Regions from separate parts of the Enterobacter sp. PL_is379 genome, predicted to be linked through region 2. Evidence: predicted binding sites of a transcription regulator. Region 2 holds the regulator's gene; each other region holds the start of a gene.
The links. The regulator LexA, encoded in region 2, represses DNA repair genes until DNA is damaged. The targets are predictions, from matches to a motif close to TNCTGTATGTACATACAGNA.

Region 1 (4,117 bases), on a different contig from region 2:
CTGAGGCGCAGGCTGCTGGAACTGCGGCGGCTGTGGTGCCTGCTGCGGTTGAGCATACGGCTGCTGAACTGGTTGTTGAGGCTGCGCGTAGGTCTGTGGTGCTGGCTGCTGGCGCAGAGGCGCTGCTTCCGGCATCACGCTCGGGGTAAATAAAGGCTCGCTCGGGCCATCATCCACCAGATCCTTCATCGGCGAAAATTCAAAATCAGACAGCGAGAACGGGTTTGCACCCGCCGGTTGCTCACCGGAATAGCGCTGCTGCTGGGTGGCGGCAAACTGGCGCGCCAGTTCTGCTTCTGCCGCGTCCTCTTCATCTTCCAGCACCGGTTCATCGTGCTGGTATTCTTCACCGTAGCGCTGATTCTGCTGCGCAGCGAACTGGCGGGCCAGCTCGTCCTGCTGCATTTCATCGGCGTCATCTTCGTAGTCAGGCTCGCGCGCTTTCTCTTCAGCCATACGCTGGGAAGGCAGCTTGATACCATAAGAGGCAAGCTCTCGGCGGGTTGGAACGCGAACGCGGTTAGGGCGAGGCAGTTGCGGACCAATCCCCTCCTTCACCTGAGGACGTGGCGCGCCCCCTGTTGCCAGACTAAAGACAGGTGCAGCTGCGGCAGCGGCCGCGGTAGCCTGCTTCACGCTTTCCGCTACGGGTGCGACTGCAGGCGTCGGGTCGATCGGTGGAACGGAAACAGAAGGCGCTTTCGTCACCGGCTCCTGCACCGGTTCAGGCACCGGCTGGTACCAGGCCGCCAGCTGCTCGCGTTCACGCGCACGTCGCTCTTCGACTTCTTCGAAATAGTACAGCGGTGGACGGGCGGGCTTCACCTCTTCCACGATTTCAGGTTCAGGCTGCGGCTCAACATAAGGCTGCACAGGTTCAACCGGTTCAGGCACATACTCCTGATAAGGTTGGGCCACCGGCTGTTCATCGTGCGGGTAATTTTGCGGTTCATACGCAGGCTGCGGCGGCTGATAAGGCTGCTGCCACTGCTCCTGCTGAACAGGGACGTAGCTTTCAGGTTCAGGCGCGATAACGGGCTCCGGCGTGTGAACACCGGGCGCAGTCTGCCAGTCAACCTGCGGCTGCTGAATAACGGATTCCGGCGGCGAAACCGGCGCGGATGGCATCACAGCGTCGACCGGCGCGGCATACGCCTGCGCAGCGGTCGTCGCGGCTGCTGCTGCCGCAACCGGCTCGGTAACCGAGTGGCCATTTAACAGCGGATCGTATTCGTCGAAGTCACCCGGCATGGCCCGGCTGCCGGAGAAGAGCACATCGTCAGGATCGACGGCGACACCCGCCGCGCGATACGCCACCTGCTCGTCTTCATCCATGCGTTTACCGGAGAAGAGCGCCGCATCGGTTTTACGGCCAAGCGGGTTGGCAAATTTCTCAGCAACACGCTGACGACGCGCCAGCGCGCCGCGCAGAATACGCGCACGACGAGACTCGCGACGCTGCACAGGCGCGTCATCTTCCTCTTCCTCTTCGTACTCGTCTTCATCAACCCACGTATCGTCACGACGGGTACGGTTGCTGGCGAAGGTCAGAATAGTGAGGATAAAACTGCCGATTTTCTCGGCAATGCTCACCCAGGACCAGCCGGTAAACAATGTCAGCCCGGCCGCCCAGATGCAGAGCAATGCGAGCGTGCCGCCGCTGCTGTGCAGCATCGGCTGTAGCGCAGAGCTCAACAAACTGCCGATCACCCCGCCAGAGGCGAAGTACCAGATATCATCCGCATTAATCGCTGCCAGCCCGCACGAGGTGAGGATCAGCGCCAGCGCGCCAATCAGGCGCAGCGACACGGCGAAATAGTCGATGTAATCATCGTTCTGACGATGACGCCACGCAAACCAGCATCCGCCAATGATAATGACGGGAAGGGTATAGGCCATCACACCGAAAATGAAAAACAGCGTGTCCGCAAGCCAGGCACCGGGGACACCGCCTAAATTATGGATAGGCTCATGCCATGCAGTTTGTGACCAGCTGGGATCCGAGGGGTTGAAACTGAGTAAGGCTGCCATCAGCCAGACGGCAAAAAGGGCAATAACAATCAGCAAAGCCTCGAGGAGACGACGTCCGCTGCTTAGCTTCGATAGTGTGACTTCTTTGTCTTCAGTGTATTCCTGGCTCAAGAAAGGCTCTCCAGGTATCAGGCATATCCTGCCTGTTTGCTAAAACGGACAACAGTGCCGGGACTCCCCGGCACTGTTGCTGTATGGATTAACAGGAGTGTAATCAAACTACGCTGATTTTGCACCTGTTCCGTGTTAGCGCGTCTTAATAACCAGACGATTGCTCTGTTTGACCTCTTCCATCACCACATAGGTACGGGTGTCGTTCACGCCTGGCAGACGCAGCAGGGTTTCACCCAGCAGCTTACGGTAGGCGGACATATCAGGTACACGGGTTTTCAACAGGTAGTCGAAATCACCGGATACCAGGTGACACTCTTGAATTTCTTCAAGTTTCTGTACAGCGGCGTTAAATTGCTCAAACACATCCGGTGCACCACGATTCAGAGTAATCTCAACAAATACCAGAAGTGAGGCATCCAGATAATGCGGGTTCAGCAGAGCCGTATAGCCCTGAATGAAACCCTGTCTTTCCAGTCGACGCACACGCTCAAGGCACGGCGTCGGGGAAAGTCCCACACGTTTTGAAAGCTCGACGTTGGAAATACGCCCATCCTTTTGCAATTCATTAAGAATGTTACGATCGATACGGTCGAGATCTTTGCCAGGGCGCTTCTTGCTATCTACCATTATTATTGTCTCTCTGTATTCCTTCCCTACTCCTGCCTGGACCCTGTGCACATCACTGTTCAGAGCCTGTACCCGTTAGTCATCACATCGCCTGATTATGTATTAGACGCGATGCGGATTCGGGTTCTGTTGGTAAGAAGACCGTTGCCCGAAGGCAGTCACCGACATCACGTATGGCGTCTGTCCACGCCATGCGTAGATTTCACTGACCCGGTAAAAATGGCATTTACGTGCATGCCTATGCGGCATACGGTTAACACGGTTTTTTCTTCTTCCTTGAATGTTTTCGCAAAAGCGCAGGGGATTGTCAAAGCAAAACATCGTTTTTTAGTACAACATGCCGGATATTCATTGCGGCAGGGTATTAATCCTCATTTTATTGCCTTACAAACGACCGGTTTTCAGGACAAAGCGTGATGTTATCGCGCGCTATTCATCGTCCGTGGCTATTACACAGATTGATATCAAAATTGCTGCGCTCTTTTTTTACGACAACAAATTCCCTACAATCCAGCCAAATGTCTGCCAACAACAATGGGGATCTCATGGGCACGGCCAAACACAGTAAGCTGCTAATCCTTGGTTCTGGACCTGCGGGATATACCGCGGCGGTCTATGCTGCACGCGCTAACCTGCACCCGGTACTCATCACCGGCATGGAAAAAGGCGGTCAGCTGACCACCACCACCGAAGTGGAAAACTGGCCAGGGGACCCGAACGACCTGACCGGGCCGCTGCTGATGGAGCGTATGCACGAGCATGCTGCTAAATTCGAAACCGAAATTTTGTTCGATCACATCAATAAGGTCGATCTGCAGAACCGTCCGTTCCGCCTGACGGGCGACAGCGGCGAATACACCTGTGATGCGCTGATCATCGCCACCGGCGCCTCTGCCCGTTACCTCGGTCTGCCATCCGAAGAAGCGTTCAAAGGCCGCGGCGTTTCTGCCTGCGCAACCTGCGACGGTTTCTTCTACCGCAATCAGAAAGTCGCGGTCATCGGCGGCGGCAACACCGCCGTGGAAGAAGCGCTCTACCTGGCGAACATTGCCTCTGAGGTGCATCTGATCCACCGTCGCGACACCTTCCGCGCGGAGAAGATCCTGATCAAACGTCTGATGGATAAAGTGGCAAGCGGCAACATCGTGCTGCACACCAACCGTACGCTGGAAGAGGTGACGGGCGACCAGATGGGCGTTGCCGGTCTGCGTATCCGTGATACCCAGAACACCGATAACGTCGAAACGCTGGAAGTGGCGGGTCTGTTTGTGGCGATCGGTCACAGCCCGAACACCGCGATCTTCGACGGTCAGCTGGAGCTGGAAAATGGCTACATCAAAGTGCA
Region 2 (4,117 bases):
ATGATGGATACCAATGCGCCTGAGCCCAAGCTTACGAGCCAACGGGGCGCCGATAGAAAAAAGCTCATCGCTATCTGGATAGGTCGAATCATCCGCACCTTCTACGTCGCGCCAGTGCCGAATACAGTCAGGTTTTTTCATTGTTTATTTCCCGGTTTGTAATGGGTCAGGTATAGCACAGACTGGCGGATCTCGGTGTTTTTACCAGAACATGATAAAGTGGGGGTTTTCCGTCCTATAACATCCGGGGTGCTACATGGATAAGTCCACAAAAGAGCTGTTAGCGCAGGCCGAAAAGCTGTGCGCGCAACGCAATGTGCGCCTGACTCCGCAGCGCCTTGAAGTATTACGTCTGATGAGCCTGCAGCAGGGTGCCATCAGCGCCTACGATCTGCTCGATCTTCTCCGCGAAAGCGAGCCGCAGGCAAAGCCGCCAACGGTTTATCGCGCCCTGGATTTCCTGCTTGAACAAGGGTTCGTGCACAAGGTGGAATCCACCAACAGCTATGTGCTGTGCCATCTGTTCGATCAGCCCACCCACACATCGGCGATGTTTATCTGTGACCGCTGCGGCGTGGTGAAAGAAGAGGCTGCGGAAGGCGTGGAAGACATTATGCATACGCTGGCAGCGAAAATGGGGTTTGCCCTGCGTCATAACGTGATTGAGGCGCACGGGCTCTGTTCCGCGTGCGTGGAGGTGGAAGCCTGTCGTCATCAGGACGCGTGCCAGCACGACCACTCAATTCTTGTGAAGAAAAAGCCGCGTTAACGGCAAAAGAAAAGGCGGCTTAGAGCCGCCCTGTGGGTTATTCAACGTTACCAGCGGTAGTCGTTACGGGTTTCCCAGTCTTTGACTTCGTTTTCCGCCTGATCTTTCGCGTAGCCGTAACGTTCCTGAATTTTACCGACAAGCTGATCGCGTTTACCTTCAATGACGGTCATATCGTCATCCGTCAGCTTACCCCACTTTTCTTTCGCTTTACCTTTGAACTGCTTCCAGTTGCCGCCGATTTCGTCTTTATTCATCATCGTGTCCTCTTAAGTTAAGCGTCGGGTCGTAACGTCCGTTACGTTCTTTTCTGCTGGACGTGATAATTATTGTAGTTAAGGATTCGGCAGTTGGTTTCATATTCGGAATCTTTAACCGTCACGATATATCGTGACGTGAAGAGAACCAGGTATTGTTTTGCCAGTGGCGGTGCCAGATAAACGCCAGCGACAACCCTCGCAGCGAGAGGAAAACGGCCAGGGCCAGCCACAAACCGTGATTACCCAGCCAGGGGAGCGTCAGCAGCGTCAGACCAAACCCTGCAGCCGCGACAGCCATGCTGTTGCGCATTTCCGCTCCGCGCGTCGCACCAATAAACATGCCGTCCAGCAGATAACACCAGACGCCAACCACCGGTAAGACGACTTGCCAGATGAGATAGTGGCTCGCCAGCTCGCGCAGCGCAGGAAGAGACGTAAGCAATGCAACGATCTGCTCACCAAAGCAGGCGTAAACCAGGCCAAACGCCAGCGCCACCAGTCCCGACTGACGGCAGGCTGCCCGCCAGACGTCCCGAAGCTGCCCGCTTTCGCGCGCACCGTACGCCTGCCCGGAATGCGCTTCTACCGCATAGGCAAAACCGTCCAGCGCGTAGGCGGTAAAGGTCAGTAGCGTCATCAATACCGCGTTGACCGCAACGATTTCTGGCCCCAGTCGAGCCCCGAAGACCGTCAGCGCTCCGAAGCAGAGCTGAAGCAGCAGCGAGCGCAGCATGATGTCTCGGTTAAGCGCCAGCAGCTTACGGATATTGCCGCGCCATGCGGTTTTGAGCAGCGCCAGGGAGATGCCGCGCATCGCCAGCACGCGCCAGACCATCCACAGGCCAATGATAAAGGTTCCGTACTCGGCAATCGCCGTCGCCAGCGCCGCGCCCTGCACGTTCATATGCAGACCCATGACCAGCCAGACATCCAAAACGATATTGAGCAGGTTACCCACCACCAGCAAAATCACGGGTGCACGGGCGTACTGCACGCCCAATAGCCACCCCAGCAGAACCAGGTTAGCCAGTGACGCGGGCGCGCTGAGCCAGCGGATTTCAAGGAAACGTCGCGCCTGCTCTAATACCGCCTCGCTGCCGCCAACAACATGGAGCGCAAGGTCGATCAGGGGCGCACGCAATAAAACGATTAACGCACCCGCGCCAAGCGCGAGGATCAGCGGCTGGACCAGCGCGCGCGCCAGACGCAGCGGATCTTTCGCGCCATACGCCTGTGCGGTAAGGCCGGTGGTGCTCATGCGCAAAAAGAGCAGCAGCATAAACAGGAAGCTGGTTGCCGTCGCACCAATCGCCACGCCGCCAAGATAAACAGGCGAATCAAGATGGCCAATAACGGCAGTATCGACCAGACCCAGCAGGGGTACGGTAATATTGGAGAAAATCATCGGCAGAGCAAGACGCCACAATGCCTTATCGGATGCCGTCAGCAGTGACATGAAAAATACCGGGTGTGGAGAATGAAGCAGGCTACAGCGGCACCATAGCCTGTCAGGAAGAGGTTACAGCCATTCGCCGTTGCGAATGACCCCAACCGCCAGTCCTTCGATAGAGAAGTTGTGTTCGCGCAGATCGACCACAATCGGGGAGAACTCGTTGTTTTCAGGCAGTAGCTGAACGGTGTTCCCCTGTTTTTTCAGACGCTTGACGGTCACTTCGTCGTCAATGCGCGCGACCACCACCTGGCCGTTACGCACATCCTGCGTTTTGTGCACCGCAAGCAGATCGCCGTCAAGAATACCGATGTCTTTCATCGACATACCGCTGACGCGCAGCAGGAAATCAGCGCTCGGTTTGAACATGGCTGGATCGACCTGGTAATGGCCTTCAATATGCTGCTGTGCCAGTAAAGGCTCACCGGCAGCAACACGCCCCACCAGCGGAATGCCCGTCTCTTCTTCCACCAGCAGGCGGATACCACGTGACGCGCCCGAAACAATCTCAATCACGCCCTTACGCGCCAGCGCTTTCAGGTGTTCTTCGGCAGCATTCGGAGAACGGAAGCCCAGACGCTGCGCGATTTCCGCACGCGTGGGTGGCATACCCGTCTGGCCGATATGATCCCGGATGAGATCAAACACCTCTTGCTGCCTGGTCGTTAACGCTTTCATTCCGCCCCCTGGGTGTATATACAGTTATGCTGTGAGTATATACAGTCAAAGGCGATTTTGGAACCAAAAACTGCACAAAAAACCAGGGACTTAATTATTCCTCGAGGCTCATCGGAAATGTGACCAAAGCAGCGTGACCCAGGTGATAGCGGCAGTGATAATCGCCAGCAACACGGCAGCAGAGCCCATGTCTTTTGCACGGCCAGAAAGTTCATGGAAATCTGAACCAATGCGATCAACCACGGCCTCAATAGCGCTATTAAGAATTTCCACTATCATCACCAGAAGCACGGAACCGATAAGAAGTACGCGGGTAATAGCATCAACATCAAGGTAACAGGCGACGATCACCGCGATGATAGCGGCGACGCCCTCCTGGCGAAAGGCGGCTTCGTTGATCCACGCGGCACGGAAACCTTTCCATGAATAGCCGGCGGCTTTGATGATACGTGTTAACCCAGTGGTATTATTGGCCATTAAAAGAACCTTTTATGAAAAAAAGCGTCAGTAACAGGAACTGTAGCGCGTTTCGCTACAGCCTGAAGTATGACGGGTAACAACAGAAATTTTGCGCGCTTTCTGTTATCCTTGCGCCGCAATTGCATTATTAACCAGAGGCTTTACATCGTTTATGTCCGGCTGGCCACGAATTTACTACAAATTACTTAATTTACCATTAAGCATCCTGGTAAAAAGCAAGTCTATCCCAGCAGAACCCGCGCTGGAATTGGGGCTCGATACGTCACGTCCTATTATGTACGTTTTGCCTTATAACTCGAAGGCAGACTTACTGACGCTTCGCGCCCAGTGTCTGGCGCATGACTTACCTGACCCGCTTGAACCGCTGGAAGTTGACGGGACGCTGCTGCCGCGCTATGTGTTCATTCACGGTGGACCGCGCGTGTTTACCTACTACACGCCAAAAGAAGAGTCCATCAAGCTGTTCCATGACTATCTCGA
Region 3 (4,117 bases), on a different contig from region 2:
ACAGATGGCTGGGGCGCGTGGCCCAGTGTGCGTTGATTTGCAGCTCAAGCATGCAGACCAGATTGCGGCTTACCGTCTGGATGGCTTCAAAAATCGATTTCTGAATATGGGTTTCTTTGCTGGCGGGCGTGATCAGGCCGCGCATTTTGACCACGTCGTTAAGGATGGTCTGCAGGTGCTTTTCCAGGCGCGGGCGCTCAACCAGATTAGGGGAAAAACCGGCCTGATAGACGCGGTTAAACGCGGTGACGTAGCTGGCCATCTGAATACGCCAGTGCAGAAAAGCACGCTGCGGGCAGATACCGGTGAAGAGCATCGCCAGCAGTGAACCCAGGATGACATCCCCGCTTCGCCACAGCGCCGTGGTCATATCCCCGGCGGGCGCACCGACCACCACCGCGAGCGTAATACCGATCAGCAGCGCCTGATAAGGTTTTTTGCCCAACGCCAGCCAGCCGCACAGGAACATGGCGGCACCGCACCACGCCAGCATAACGGGAAATGAGATGAGCTCCAGCTTCAGAGCAATAAGCCCAAGGGCTGAGCCTAAAACCGTCCCACCAATTCGCTCTAAAGCGCGCGGAACAACGTTCCCCCAAAACGAGATGGGCCCCATCACCACCACCAGCGTGATCAGCGGCCACGTCCCTTCCGGAACATCCAGCAAACGCACCAGTACAAACGTCAGCACGAAAGCCAGCGCGATGCGGCACCCATGCACCACGCGGTAATGTTTGTACAACCGAATTTCAAAAGGGGTTAATGATTTGTCGGGACGCACACCCGCTCTCCAGCTACACGGCAAATCACAATTGTACTGTGTTTTCAGCCGGGTGGATCGCTCCCGGCTGAAAAACCCTTCATTTAACAGGCCTAAACCGTTTTATGCTCTACCGCGATATACATTTCGATATCCCAGTAACCGTCCGCATTGCCGTCATTGAGATAGCGCTCGAAGCAGGGTTTGAGCGCCATCTGGTACTTATTGTCCTGCAGCAGAGAATTGAAGAACTGATACCACGGCGTGGCGAAGTCGTAGTTTTCCACGCGCGCCGTCGCCACGGCATAATCCCCGGCCGCGATTTCCGTCATCATGACGCCTTCGCTATTTTCCGGGATAACGAAATCATCCGGTACCGTAACGGCCGTATCACAGCGCAGTTTTTCTGGCGGGACTTCATCCGGGTTATCGTAGTAAACCGCCACCCACTCCAGCGGCTCAATGTGACGCCCGTCGACCCACATCACCAGCTGTTCAAAGCCCTGTTTTACCGTTTGTTCCCACGGTCCGACCAAATGAAAACCGGCAATCTTACGTTTCTGTTGCTGCTTAATGCTGTAGTCCATGCTGCCTCCGCTTATTACTGTATATTTATACACTATAAAACCGGATTACTATTATCAGCAAACGAGGAGTGTTTATTATGTGAGCAGACTCGCAACCCTGCCAGTCTGCTCATCTGCCGTTAGAGCGTATGGTGCAGATAATCGCTCAGCCGAGAGAACAAGCCGCCTTTATCAACGGCTTCCAGCGTCACCAGCGGCCAGTGCGCGACCACTTTGTCGCGGTCGTAGAGCTGGATCTCCCCGACCCGCTGGTGCGCGGCGATCGGCGCTTCCAGCTCTTTTTTATCCAGTACGTATTTGGCTTTGATGTTAGGCACTTCCGCTTTCGGCAGGGCCAGCCAGAAGTCCTGGTCGGTACCCAGTTTCACCTGCTCCTTATCGCCGTACCAGATCCGCTCTGTCCCCACTTTTTTACCGCTATGCAGGATCTGCACCGTATCGAAATTCTGCTGCCCCCAGTGCAGCAGTTTCCGGGCCTGGTCTTCGCGCCCTTTCGGACTGTCCGCCCCCATCACTACCGCGATTAACCGGCGCTGGCCGTCAACGGCGGACGCAATCAGGTTAAAACCCGCCCCCGAGGTATGCCCTGTTTTCAGCCCGTCCACGTTCATGGTTTTATCCCACAGCAGGCCGTTACGGTTTTGCTGGGTGATCCCGTTCCAGGTCAGGCTCTTTTCGCTGTACATATGATAAAACTCGGGCTCACCGTGGATGATGGCGCGGGAGAGTACGGCCAGGTCATAGGCCGAGCTGTGCTGGCCCGGCGCATCCAGCCCGTGGACGGTTTCAAAATGCGTATCGCGCAGGTTCAGCTTCTGCACGTAGTCGTTCATCATCTTCACAAACTGCGGCTGACCGCCCGCCACGTGATCGGCCAGCGCCACGCAGGCGTCGTTGCCGGAGTCGACAATCAGGCCGCGGCTTAAGTCGCGCACGGAGACGCGATCGCCTTCTTTCAGGAACATCAGCGATGAACCGTCAAACACCGGGTTCCCTTTTGCCCAGGCATCGCGTCCTACGGTGACAATATCGTCCGGGGTAATGCGGTGGCTATCAATGGCCCGATCAACCACATACCCCGTCATCAGCTTGGTCAGGCTCGCCGGATTGCGTTGTTGATGTTCGTTGCCCGCCGTTAAGATCTGACCAGTCGTGTAATCCATCAGCACCCAGGAGCCAGCCTGAATGGCCGGAGGCTGCGGCGAAAAATCCAGTGGTTCGGCCGCAAAAGCAGATGAGACACTCGAAGCGAGTAAAGAAACAGCAATAAACAGACGGCGTTTCAACGGTATATCCTCAGGTCATTAAAAATCGATGACCTTTTTACGGGAGTTCTGATGTCGTTACCTGGCTTAATTGCAAAAAAATGTGACAGAACGCAGATTTTTCTCTGAAGCTGGCGCGCAAATCTGCAACGCGGAGGTGCTTTTTATTCGGTCTCGACCGCACGATCGTTTACCATAGTGACGTCATTTTTTAACAGGATGGTATTACTGGTGTCTGACTCTGCCGCTCGCCCGACTTTTTTATTTCATGACTATGAAACCTTTGGCACTCACCCGGCGCTGGACCGACCGGCGCAGTTTGCCGCCATCCGTACCGACGACGAATTCAACATCATTGGCGAGCCAGAGGTCTTTTACTGCAAGCCTGCGGATGACTACCTGCCGCAGCCCGGCGCGGTGATGGTCACCGGGATCACTCCTCAGGAAGCGCGGGAAAAAGGCGTTAACGAGGCAGAATTCGCCCGACGCATCCACGACCTGTTTACCGTCCCCAATACCTGCGTGGTCGGTTACAACAACATCCGCTTCGATGACGAAGTGACGCGCAACATCTTCTATCGTAACTTCTACGATCCCTATGCCTGGAGCTGGCAGAACCGCAATTCGCGCTGGGATTTGCTCGACATCATGCGCGCCTGTTATGCCCTGCGTCCCGAAGGCATTAACTGGCCGGAAAATGAGGAAGGGCTGACCAGCTTCCGGCTGGAACACCTGACGCGCGCCAACGGCATCGAGCACAGCAATGCTCACGACGCGATGGCCGACGTCTATGCCACCATTGCCATGGCGAAGCTGGTGAAAAGCGCGCAGCCACGACTGTTCGAGTATCTGCTGAGCCACCGCAGTAAACAGAAGTTGACCACGCTGATTGATGTGCCGCAGATGAAGCCGATGGTGCATATTTCCGGCATGTTTGGCGCCTGGCGCGGTAATACCAGCTGGGTCGCCCCGCTGGCCTGGCATCCGGACAACCGCAATGCGGTGATTATGGTGGATTTGGCCGGCGATATTTCGCCGCTGCTGGAGCTCGACAGCGATACCCTGCGCGAACGGCTGTACACGCCGAAGAATGAACTCGGCGAGCTGCCTGCGGTGCCGGTCAAACTGGTGCATATCAATAAATGTCCGGTCCTGGCGCAGGCCAATACGCTGCGCCCGGAAGATGCAGACAGGCTGGGCATTAACCGGCAGCACTGCCTCGATAACCTGAAAGTGCTGCGCGAAAACCCGCAGGTGCGCGAGAAGGTGGTCGCCATTTTTGCCGAAGCCGAGCCGTTCGTACCGTCAGAAAACGTGGATGCCCAGCTCTATAATGGTTTCTTCAGCGATGCCGATCGCGCTGCAATGAATATCGTTCTGCAAACCGAGCCGCGTAACTTGCCTGCCCTGGATATCACCTTCGCCGATAAACGTATTGAAAAGCTGATGTTTAATTATCGCGCGCGTAACTACCCGGGAACCCTGGATGAAGCAGAGCAGGAACG
Region 4 (4,117 bases), on a different contig from region 2:
GCGCGTCCATGTCCAGTTACCGAGCGGCCTGGGGCAGATTTTTTTGCCGCATCTGCTGGCGCTGCAGCGTCTGCATCCCGAGCTGCAGCTGATGCTTTCCCTGGATGACCGCCTTGCCGATCTGGTGACGGAGGGCGTGGATGTCGCGATACGGCTGAGCAGTGAGCCCCCGCAGGCGCATGCGGCGCGCGTGCTGGGGCGTATTGAAACCAGGCTGTTTGCCGCCCCCGGCTTTCAGGCGGTACGCGCCGTCAGCGAGCTGGCGACGCTGCCACACGTGCGGTTCAGCGGCATTCCGCTGGGTGCTCCCCTGCGCCTGATGTCTGACGAGGAGACGGTCGAGGTCAACGTGAATACTGTTTTCCGTGCCAACACCAGCGACGCGCTGCTGCAGGCGCTTGAGTCCGGCATTGGTATCGGCGGCATGCAGCAGCCGCTCGTGACACGCGCGCTGCAAACCGGCACGCTGGTATCGGTGCTGCCCGACTGGCGGTTACCCGATCGCTTCCTCTATGCCGTCTATCCTGACGCCCGCTTTATTCCGCAGCGCGTCAGAAAGGTCGTCAGCGTGATTGAGCAGTTACTGCCTGAAATAATAAAGAAAAACTGATTGTTTCCGCCGTAAATCACGTGCATTTTTTAATCGCAAAGAATAGAGTGTTTTTACCGTATTCCCTCTTTCTGGAGCACGTATGCCGGATTACTGTTTTTTCCAAAAAGGCCCGAACCTCATTGCGATTGAGAGCGCAAACACCGATGCGGCCGCTCAGCTCATCGCTCAGGGGTTTGAAAAACAGTTTGAGGAGATCGGCGCTGCGGATAAAAAAGGGGCGCTTACCCGCCTTGCGGATATCCGTAAAAACAATGAGATCGATCGCCATAACTTCCTGGCCGGAGCGGGCGAAATGCCGCTGATCGGCGTGCTGGCGGCTGCGGCAACCTGGGTGATGCAAAAGAAATAACGCAACGAGCCTCTACTTCGCCACCGGCAAATCGGCGTACCGCGTCGTATAGGCCGGTGACAACATCTCTCGCTTCATTGCCCACGGTTTCTCAATCCCCTGCCCGGCGAACCATATCTTCCCTTTGCCGGAATGATTTACGCTGTCGATCATCTCCATCAGCGCCGCGCTGTTGGCGCGCAGACGATTATCGTCAAACAAATTAAGCTGGGCGACGCCGCTGCTGAAAAAATCCGCCAGCATGACCCCGGCCTTCATATAGCGATACCCGTCGAGCCATATCCGCCCCAGCGCCTCCGTGGCGGCGCGGATGATATCGCGCGAGTCATTGGTGGGCGTCATCAGGGTGACAGAAGCCTGATTGCCGTAATAAATTTCGTTGTCAGCGTGCGGGCTGGTGCGCACAAACACGCTGATAAAACGACAGTATTGATGCTCGCCGCGCAGTTTCTCTGCGGCGCGCTCCGCGTAGGCGCAAATCGCCTGATGCATCTCTTCATATTGGGTAATGCGGTGTCCAAACGAACGGCTACAGATGATTTGCTGCTTCGTGGGGGTGTACTCTTCCAGGTCAAGGCAGGGCTCGCCGCGAAGCTCACGCGCCGTGCGTTCCAGTACCACGTTGAAATGTTTGCGAATGACCCACGAGGAGGCCTCCGCCAGCTCCAGCGCCGTGGTAATCCCCATTGCGTTCAGTTTTTTCGTGATGCGCCGCCCTACCCCCCACACCTCCTCTACCGGCACCTTTGCCAGCAGTTTACGCTGCCGCTCCCGGCCTGAGAGATCGACCACGCCGCCGGTGCCAGCCCATCGCTTCGCCGCATAGTTGGCCAGCTTCGCCAGCGTTTTGGTCGGGGCAATGCCGACGCCAACGGTTAAGCCCGTATTTTTATAGACCTGCGTGCGCATCTGGTGTCCGAACGCTTCCAGTGCAAGGCGGTTACCGATCCCTGAAACGTTCACGAACGCCTCGTCGATCGAGTAAATTTCTATGGCCGGAGCCAGATCCGTCAGCGTCTGCATCACCCGACTGCTGAGATCGGCATACAGCGCATAGTTCGAACTAAAGACGTAAACCCGCGACGGATAGCCCTTCTCTTTGAATTTAAAATAGGGCTCCCCCATTTTTATGCCGAACAGCTTTGCCTCCGGCGACAGTGAAATAATGCAGCCGTCGTTATTGGACACCACCACGATGGGCTTCCCCTGCAGATCGGGGCGAAATACCTTCTCGCAGGAGGCATAGAAGCTATTCACATCAACCAGCGCGAACATGTTTATGCGTTTTAAGCGTGTGGGTGACGACGCCGAAGATCTGCAGCTCCTCTTCGGACTGAAAGGTAATCGGCTGATAGCAGGCATTATGCGGCAGAAGTCTCAGAACCGGGCGAGTCTGTAGCTCTTTCACCGTAAACTCACCGGCGACCGACGCCACGACGATGTCCCCATGTTCGGCATTTAACGAACGATCGACCACCAGCAGATCGCCGTCACCGATCCCCGCGCCAATCATGGAGTCTCCACTCACCTTGATAAAATAGGTCGCACTGGGGTGTCTCACTGCCAACCGGTTAAGATCGAGACGATCTTCCACATAGTCCTGCGCCGGACTGGGGAAGCCACAGGCTACACGCTCTGCAAACAACGGTAATTCAATAGATTGGTTTGGATGATAAGAAAAGAGAGTGTCCATAATGCCTTTCTCGCCAGATACTGTATATAAATACAGTATTACGGATTATGGCCAGGGATCAAGGTCATTTCCGGAGGCGAACCCAAACGCGTTGAAGTATCAGAAGATTTAAAACGCGCAAAGCCCGCAAGCATACTTACGGCTTTGCGCCTGTGACGATCAGTCCATCAGCGTATTCAATGTTTCCAGTGCGTCAGGCGGCAGCTGCAGTTCCCCCGCCGCGAGGTTTTGCCGCAGATGCGCCACGGAAGAGGTGCCCGGGATCAGCAGGATATTTGGGGAACGCTGCAGCAGCCATGCCAGCGCAACCTGCATTGGCGTGGCACCCAGTGAATCCGCAACTGCCTTCAGCCCGGACGATTGCAGTGGCGTAAAGCCGCCCAGCGGGAAGAACGGCACATATGCAACCCCCTGCTGCGCGAGCAGATCCACCAGCGCATCGTCGCCCCGGTTCACAATGTTGTACATGTTCTGCACGCACACCACCGGCACCAGCTTCTGCGCTTCCGCGACCTGGGTGGCCGTGACGTTGCTCAGGCCAATATGCCGCACCAGCCCCTGCTGCTGTAATTCGGCCAGGGTGGAAAGCGGTTCAGCAATCGATCCTTCCGCCGGCCCGTGTGCGCTAAACATGATCCGCAGGTTCACCACGTCCAGCACGTCCAGCTGCAGATTACGCAGGTTGTCATGCACCGCCTGCGTCAGTTCCTGCGCGGAAAAGGCCGGCAGCCAGGCGCCTTTGTCGTCGCGACGGGCGCCAATCTTGGTGACGAGCGTCAGATCGTCCCGGTACGGGTGAAGCGCCTCGCGGATCAGCTGGTTAGTGACATGAGGACCATAAAAATCACTGGTATCAATGTGGTTCACCCCCGCCGCCACCGCTTCGCGCAGCACGTCCAGCGCGGCCTGCTTATCCTTCGGCGGCCCAAAGACGCCAGGCCCGGCCAGCTGCATCGCGCCGTAGCCCAGCCGTTTCACCGTCCGCGTCCCGAGCGCGTACGTCCCGCTTTTATCAATGCTGCTCATGTTGACCTTCCTCATAAAAATGATCCGGATTTACAACAGGTTCCCTCAGGGAGCCTTTAGTTAAGCGCGAGTTAATTAAAGTTTACATTCTCTACGACGATAGTAATGAAGTAACCCTGCATCTTCTCTAACGGACGACCGCTATGCTGAAAAATCTGCACGTGATTACCGGTATTATCTTTGCCCTCACCATATTCTGTCTGCTGCAAGTTGTCACGGGAGGGTTGTTCTACTCTGCCGTCAGTAACGATCGCCATAACTTCCAGAACTCCGGCGTGCTCAATGCCCAGCAGGAAAGCCTGAGCGACAGCGTGAACACGCTGGTGAAAACGCGCGTCACCGTCACCCGCGTGGCGATCCGCTATCTGAAAAACCAGCGTGACCCGGCTTCCCTGGCGGCGATCAATAAGCTGCTTGGCACCGCAGGCGACTCGCT

Region 1: AC0TOY_RS23115 (DNA translocase FtsK 4TM domain-containing protein) is a predicted target of LexA. The motif match lies at 2,220-2,239, and genes of this name have one in related genera.
Region 3: sbmC (DNA gyrase inhibitor SbmC) is a predicted target of LexA. The motif match lies at 1,363-1,382, and genes of this name have one in related genera.
Region 4: umuD (translesion error-prone DNA polymerase V autoproteolytic subunit) is a predicted target of LexA. The motif match lies at 2,674-2,693, and genes of this name have one in related genera.

The regions. Positions count from the first base shown of each region.
Region 1 covers NZ_JBVPGT010000033.1:371,496-375,612, reverse strand. Annotated here, with positions in the region: gene AC0TOY_RS23115 (DNA translocase FtsK 4TM domain-containing protein) at 1-2,142, opposite strand, end outside; gene lrp (leucine-responsive transcriptional regulator Lrp) at 2,278-2,772, opposite strand; gene trxB (thioredoxin-disulfide reductase) at 3,318-4,117, shown strand, end outside.
Region 2 covers NZ_JBVPGT010000019.1:66,134-70,250, forward strand. Annotated here, with positions in the region: gene AC0TOY_RS02290 (cupin domain-containing protein) at 1-141, opposite strand, end outside; gene zur (zinc uptake transcriptional repressor Zur) at 257-769, shown strand; gene AC0TOY_RS02300 (CsbD family protein) at 817-1,026, opposite strand; gene dinF (MATE family efflux transporter DinF) at 1,148-2,485, opposite strand; gene lexA (transcriptional repressor LexA) at 2,549-3,157, opposite strand; gene AC0TOY_RS02315 (diacylglycerol kinase) at 3,266-3,634, opposite strand; gene plsB (glycerol-3-phosphate 1-O-acyltransferase PlsB) at 3,789-4,117, shown strand, end outside.
Region 3 covers NZ_JBVPGT010000023.1:3,117-7,233, forward strand. Annotated here, with positions in the region: gene AC0TOY_RS04830 (FUSC family protein) at 1-781, opposite strand, end outside; gene sbmC (DNA gyrase inhibitor SbmC) at 874-1,347, opposite strand; gene dacD (serine-type D-Ala-D-Ala carboxypeptidase DacD) at 1,467-2,633, opposite strand; gene sbcB (exodeoxyribonuclease I) at 2,832-4,117, shown strand, end outside.
Region 4 covers NZ_JBVPGT010000030.1:30,224-34,340, reverse strand. Annotated here, with positions in the region: gene AC0TOY_RS14355 (LysR family transcriptional regulator) at 1-610, shown strand, start outside; gene AC0TOY_RS14350 (hypothetical protein) at 693-962, shown strand; gene umuC (translesion error-prone DNA polymerase V subunit UmuC) at 975-2,237, opposite strand; gene umuD (translesion error-prone DNA polymerase V autoproteolytic subunit) at 2,221-2,655, opposite strand; gene AC0TOY_RS14335 (aldo/keto reductase family oxidoreductase) at 2,815-3,681, opposite strand; gene tcp (methyl-accepting chemotaxis citrate transducer) at 3,825-4,117, shown strand, end outside.